One region of the Nesterenkonia halotolerans genome, then DNA from elsewhere that is predicted to be linked to it. Evidence: predicted binding sites of a transcription regulator. Region 1 holds the regulator's gene; the other holds the start of a gene.
The links. The regulator HrcA, encoded in region 1, represses chaperone genes, less so after heat shock. The targets are predictions, from matches to a motif close to TTNGCACTCGNNNNNNNCGAGTGCNAA.
Positions count from the first base shown of each region.

Region 2: a site for HrcA is predicted at 2,226-2,252, ahead of groES (co-chaperone GroES). Genes of this name have one in related genera too.

Region 1 is NZ_JADBEE010000001.1:597,445-600,814, reverse strand. It holds gene H4W26_RS02760 (DUF3097 domain-containing protein) at 1-739, opposite strand, end outside; gene hrcA (heat-inducible transcriptional repressor HrcA) at 806-1,831, shown strand; gene dnaJ (molecular chaperone DnaJ) at 1,844-2,965, shown strand; gene H4W26_RS02745 (16S rRNA (uracil(1498)-N(3))-methyltransferase) at 2,967-3,370, shown strand, end outside.
Region 2 is NZ_JADBEE010000002.1:248,524-251,893, forward strand. It holds gene groL (chaperonin GroEL) at 26-1,621, opposite strand; gene groES (co-chaperone GroES) at 1,695-1,991, opposite strand; gene guaB (IMP dehydrogenase) at 2,331-3,370, shown strand, end outside.

The DNA.
Region 1 (3,370 bases):
GCGTGCCGACCTTGATGTCCTCGCTGCGCGGGATGTCGGGCCAGCGCTGCAGACCGAGCAGGTGCGGCTTCACCGCCTGCCAGACATCCACATAGGGGTGTCCGAGCACCAGCAGGTTTCCTCTGGCCCCCGAGGCCTGCATCGCCTCCCGGGCGATCCGTGTCTCTTTTGACCCCGGAACGAGATGGTCCAGCAGCACGCCCACCCGGCGTCGCGGGCCGGGCTGAAACTCACGGACCGCCGCGAGCAGGTCATCGGCGCCGTGCAGCGGCTCCACGACGATACCCTCGATCCGCAGGTCCTCGCCCCACACCTTCTCGACCAGCTCCGCGTCGTGGGTGCCTTCGACCCAGATGCGTGAGGCCCGGGCCACGCGTGCCCGCACATCTGCCACCGCCACGGAGCCTGACGCGGTGCGCGTGGGCACGGGGGCCGCGGCGCGCGGCGTCGGGGGAGTCAGCTCGACCGGCTGGCCCTCATAGAGGAAGCCGTACCCCAGGGGGAAGGAGCGGATCTTTCCCCTGCGGTCCTCCAGGCTCACCACGCGCACGCCGCCGGAAGCCTCGACGGAAACCACTGCGCCGACCCAGCCTGACTCGACCTCCTCGATCACCGTGCCAGGGTCCGCTGGGAGCGGCTGGACCGTGATCTGCTGCGAAGCGCGCAGGCTCGAGAGGTCCTGCGCGCCCCACCCAGGTGAGGAGGAGGAACGTCTGCCGGGGAAGTGAGATGCGCTCATGGTCACCCATTGTAGAATTAGCACTTGTACTCATCGAGTGCCAGAGGTTCAGGAGGCCCGAGCAGCATGTCAGACACCCGCCGTCTGCAGGTCCTGCGTGCCATCGTCGAGGACTACGTCCAGACCCGGGAGCCGGTGGGCTCCCGCGCGCTGGTGGAGCGCCATGACCTGGAGGTGTCCCCCGCCACGATCCGCAACGACATGGCCCACCTCGAAGAGGAGGGTCTCATCGCGGCCCCGCACACCTCGGCCGGGAGGATCCCTACCGATCTGGGCTACCGCCGGTTCGTGGACAAGATCACCGAGGTGCGACCCCTCTCGGCGGCAGAGCGCCGGGCGATGGACACCCTGGTCGAGTCCGCCGACGATCATGACTCGATGCTGGAACAGACCGTGCGTCTGCTGGCCATGCTCACCAATCAGGTGGCCGTGATCCAGCATCCACAGCGCTCCACCGCGACTATCCGGCACATCGACGTCGTCTCCATGTCCCCGCACAAGGCGCTCACCGTCGTGATCCTCTCCTCGGGCAAGGTGGAGCAGCGCATGGTCACACTCGCGGATGCGATCGGTGACGACTCGCTGCACCGGCTGGGCCAGGTGCTCTCGAACGAACTCTTCAACCGCCGGATCTCCACGCTTCCGCTGCCTGTGGATACCCTGATCAGCCGCGTGGAGCCGGTGCTGCGTCCCTCGATGGCGGTGATCGCGCAAGCGGTGGAGACCATCCTGGAGTCGGGCCGCGTAGATCGCATCATCATGGCCGGGACTGCTAACCTCGCCAGGTCGGGCCGCGACCTCGGGCCCTCCATCGGTCCCATCCTTGAAGCGCTTGAGGAACAAGTCGTGCTGCTTCGGTTGTTGACCGAGATGGAGCAGGACCGGCGAGGCCTCTCGATCCGGATCGGTCACGAGACGAGTCACGACTCGCTGGTCGAGACCGCCGTCGTCGCTGCCGAGTACGGCACCCATGCAGGTGCCGAGGGCGCCAAGCTCGGCGTCGTCGGTCCTACCCGCATGGACTACGGCTCCACAATGTCCGCAGTGCGCGCCATGGCGCGCTACCTGTCCCGAATTCTTTCCGAAGGGTGAACGTCTACGAAGATGACGACTGACTACTACGAAGCGCTCGGCGTCAGCCGTTCGGCGTCGACCGAAGAGATCAAGAAGGCCTACCGCAAACAGGCCCGCAAGCTCCACCCTGACGTGAACCCCTCCGAGGACGCCGCCGAGCAGTTCAAGGTGCTCGGCCGCGCCTACGAGGTGCTCTCGGATTCGCAGAAGCGGCAGAACTACGACGCGACCGGTGACGAGAACGGCCGCTCCGGCTTCCCCGGCGGCGGCGCCGGCGGAGGGTTCGGCGGATTCGGCGACATCTTCGAGACCTTCTTCGGCGGGGGAGGCGGAGGCCCCGCCTCCCGCACCCGCCGCGGCCAGGACTCGCTGATCCGCGTGCGCATCGACCTGCGCGATGCGGTCTTCGGGACCACCAAGGAGGTCGAAGTCGAGACGGCCGTGACCTGCACCGTCTGTGACGGCTCCTGCTCACGTCCGGGCAGCTCGCCGACCACCTGCCCGGACTGCCATGGCCAGGGTCAGGTGCAGCGCCCCATGCGCTCGATCCTCGGCACCGTCATCCAGACCCAGACCTGCGCGCGCTGCGCCGGGTTCGGCAGCATCATCGAAGATCCCTGCCAGGAGTGCGATGGTCAGGGCCGGGTCCGTGAGCGCAAGTCGCTCAAGGTCAAGGTTCCCGCCGGCGTCGACCGCGGCAACCGGATCCACCTGGCCGGCGAGGGAGAGGCCGGCCTGGCCGGCGGACCCTCCGGCGACCTGTTCATCGAGGTGGAGGTCAAGCCGCACGAGGTCTTCACCCGCCGGGGCAACGATCTCCACGCCACCGTCTCGATCCCGATGACGGCAGCGGCGCTGGGCACCACGGTGGAGCTGGACACCTTCGACGGCGCCGAGGCGCTCACCGTGAAGCCGGGCACCCAGTCCGGCGAGGTCCTCACGCTCAAGGAGCGCGGCGTCACGCACCTGCGCGGCGGCGGTCGCGGCGCGCTGAAGGTGCACCTGAAGGTGGAGACCCCGACCAAGGTCTCGGACCGTGAGGCCGAGCTGCTGCGGGAGCTCGCCGCCGAGCGCGGAGAAGAGCGCGGAGAGTCCACCACCGAGCACCGCGGCGTCTTCGCCAAGCTGCGGGAACGCTGGGACGCCCTCTGAGATGACAGCACCGCTGTTCCATCTCAGCCCCGAAGCGCTCGACGACGCCGGCCCAGGCGCCTCGATCGTGCTCTCCGGGGCTGAGGGGCACCATGCGGCCACCGTCATGCGGCTCAAGCCGGGAGAGCAGGTGATCCTCTCCGACACCGTGGGCAGCCGCGCCGAGGGGATCGTCCGCACCGCCGGTGCCGGGGAGCTGAGCGTGGAGATCATGCAGCTGACCCGGGAGCCGGTCCTCGAACCCCGGCTGGTCCTGGTCCAGGCGCTGGCCAAGGATCGCCGCGATCTGCAGGGTGTGGAGTCCGCCACCGAACTCGGTGTGGACGCCATCATCCCGTGGCAGGCCGAGCGATCGGTGGCCCGCTGGAAGGCCGGCCGGGAAGCCAAGAAGCACGCCGAATGGGT
Region 2 (3,370 bases), on a different contig from region 1:
CCCCTTCAACGGGAATCAGGCGAGGTCAGTCGTCGTCTTCCTCGTCGTGCTTCTCGACCACGAGGGTCTCGGTGGTCAGCACCAGGGCCGCGATGGAGGCCGCGTTCTGCAGTGCAGAACGGGTGACCTTCACCGGGTCGATGACGCCGTCGGCGATCAGATCGCCGTAGACACCGGTCTTGGCATTGAAGCCATGGTTCGGTGCCATCTCGGACACCTTGGAGGCGACCACGAAGCCGTCCTCCCCGGCGTTCTGCGCGATCCAGCGCAGCGGCTGGACCAGTGCGCGGCGGACGATGCCCACAGCGGCCGCGGCATCTCCGGAGAGTGCCTTGACGTCCTCGTCCTCGTCCAGCACGGAGAGGGCGTTGATCAGCGCGGTGCCGCCACCGGCCACGATGCCCTCTTCCAGTGCTGCGCGGGTGGAGGAGACGGCATCTTCGATGCGGTGCTTGCGCTCCTTGAGCTCCACCTCGGTGGCTGCGCCGACCTTGATGACGCCGATGCCGCCGGAGAGCTTCGCGAGGCGCTCCTGGAGCTTCTCGCGGTCCCACTCAGAGTCGGAGGCATCTGCCTGAGCCTTGATGGTGGCCGCGCGAGCGTCCACGTCCTCCTTGGCGCCAGCGCCATCAACGATGGTGGTGGCGTCCTTGGTGACGGTGACTCGACGGGCGGTGCCCAGGGACTCCAGGTCCACCTGATCGAGCTTGAGGCCCAGATCGGGAGAGATGACCTGTGCACCGGTGAGCACTGCGATGTCCTCGAGCATGGCCTTGCGGCGGTCCCCGAAACCGGGGGCCTTGACTGCGACCACGTTGAGCGTGCCGCGCAGCTTGTTCACCACGAGGGTGGAGAGGGCTTCGCCCTCGACGTCCTCAGAGATGATGAACAGCGGGCGCTTGGCCTGCAGGACCTTCTCCAGCACGGGCAGGAACTCGGCCATGTTGGAGATCTTGCCCTGGTTGATCAGGATCAGCGGATCTTCGAGCACGGCTTCCTGGCGCTCGGCGTCGGTGACGAAGTGCGGGGACAGGTAGCCCTTGTCGAACTGCATGCCCTCGGTGATCTCCAGCTCCGTGGAGGTGGAGGATCCCTCTTCGATGGTGATGACGCCGTCGGTGCCCACCGCGTCGAATGCGCGGGCCAGCAGTTCGCCGACCTCGTCATTCTGTGCGGAGATGGCGGCCACGTTGGCCGCCTGCTGGCCCTCGACATCGCGAGCGTTCTCGCGCAGTCGGCGAGTCACAGCGGCCACCGAGGTTTCGATGCCGCGCTTGATCTCGCTGGGGGCTGCGCCGGCTGCCACGTTGCGCAGGCCTTCCTTGACCAGAGCCTGGGCGAGGACGGTTGCGGTGGTGGTGCCGTCGCCTGCGACGTCGTTGGTCTTGGTGGCGACTTCCTTGGCCAGCTGCACGCCGAGGTTTTCGTAGGGGTCCTCGACCTCCACCTCACGGGCGATGGTCACGCCGTCGTTGGTGATGGTCGGAGCGCCCCAGGACTTGTCCAGGACCACGTTGCGGCCCTTGGGGCCGAGCGTGACCTTGACCGTGTCTGCAAGCTTATCGATGCCGGCTTCCAGAGCGCGGCGTGCAGCATCACTGAATTCAAGCTGCTTTGCCATGTATTACTGCTCCTTTGAGAGTGTGAGAATCGGATCCAAATGAGGTCCGTGAAGAGACTTCAGCGGTCCGTTCTTACTTCTCGATGATGGCCAGGACGTCGCGAGCGTTGAGCACGAGGTACTCTTCGCCGCTGACTTTGACCTCGGTGCCGCCGAACTTCGAGTAGATGACGACGTCGCCCTCGGAGACGTCAACGGGGATGCGCTTGCCCTTTTCGTCGAAACGACCTGGGCCTACTGCGACGACCTTGCCCTCCTGGGGCTTTTCCTTGGCGGTGTCCGGGATGACCAGACCGGAAGCGGTGGTCTGCTCTGCTTCCAGGGGGCGGACAACAATGCGATCCTCGAGAGGCTTGATGGAGACTGACACGTCAGTACTCTCCTTTGCGTGGGGTGGAATCGGTCAATGGCACAGGCCCGTACCGGGCATCCCGGTGACGCCGGGGTGCTTGACAGGCCGAAATCTGTTGCACGCCTTAGGAGTGGCCAACCGTCGTCGCGGTGCCGGATGGTGCCCCGTCAGGCTGATATCCGCAGGTTGACGGCCCGCGGACACGCTGGCACCCGAGGGTCTCGAGTGCTAAGTGAAACTTTATAGACGGGCTTAGCACTCGGTCAAGCAGAGTGCTAAGGCTTTGGCTACGGGCGGACGTGCACGGGACGTAGACTTGGGGCCGAGCCACCCGCTTTTGACCCGAGAGGCACCACTGTGACTGAAACTCATCAGGAGCCGCGCGCGGCCGCCGGCGCGGAGCACGATCCCTTCGGATTCGTCGGACTGACCTACGACGACGTCCTTCTGCTCCCCGGTGCCACCGATGTCATCCCCTCGGAGGCCGACACCTCCACCCGGTTCTCCCGGAACATCACCCTGCAGTCACCGCTGGCCTCGGCGGCCATGGACACCGTGACCGAGGCCCCGATGGCGATCGCCATGGCACGCCAGGGCGGCATCGGCATCCTGCACCGCAACCTCTCGATCGAGGACCAGGCCCGCCAGGTGGACAAGGTCAAGCGTTCCGAGTCCGGGATGATCAGCGATCCGGTGACGATCACCCCGGATGCCACCATCGCCGACCTCGACGAGCTCTGCGCCCACTACCGCGTCTCCGGGCTTCCCGTGGTCGACGCCGAATCCAAGCTGCTGGGCATCATCACCAACCGGGACACCCGCTTCATCCCGCGCGAGCAGTATCTGACCACCAAGGTCTACGAGAAGATGACCCCCCAGCCGCTGATCACTGCCCGGGTCGGGATCCCCAACGAAGAGGTGCTGCGGATCTTCTCCGAGCACCGCGTGGAGAAGCTGCCGCTCGTCGACGACGCCGGCGTGCTCCAGGGCCTGATCACCATCAAGGACTTCGACAAGGCCGACCGCTACCCGCAGGCCACCAAGGATGAGGAAGGCCGGCTGCGCGTAGGTGCGGCCGTGGGCTTCTTCGGTGAAGGCTTCGAGCGGGCCATGACGCTGGTGGAGGCAGGTGTGGACGCCCTTGTGGTGGACACCGCGAATGGTCACACCCGAGGCGTGCTCGACATGATCGCCCGGCTCAAGGCAGAGCCGCGCGCCGCCGGAGTGGATGTCATCGGCGGCCAGGCCGCGACCCGCGAAGCCGCGCAGGCCATCATCGATGCCGGCGCGGACGCCATCAAGGTCGGCGTCGGTCCAGGCTCCATCTGCACCACCCGCATCGTGGCCGGTGTGGGTGTCCCGCAGGTCACCGCCATCTACGAGTCCTCCAAGGCGGC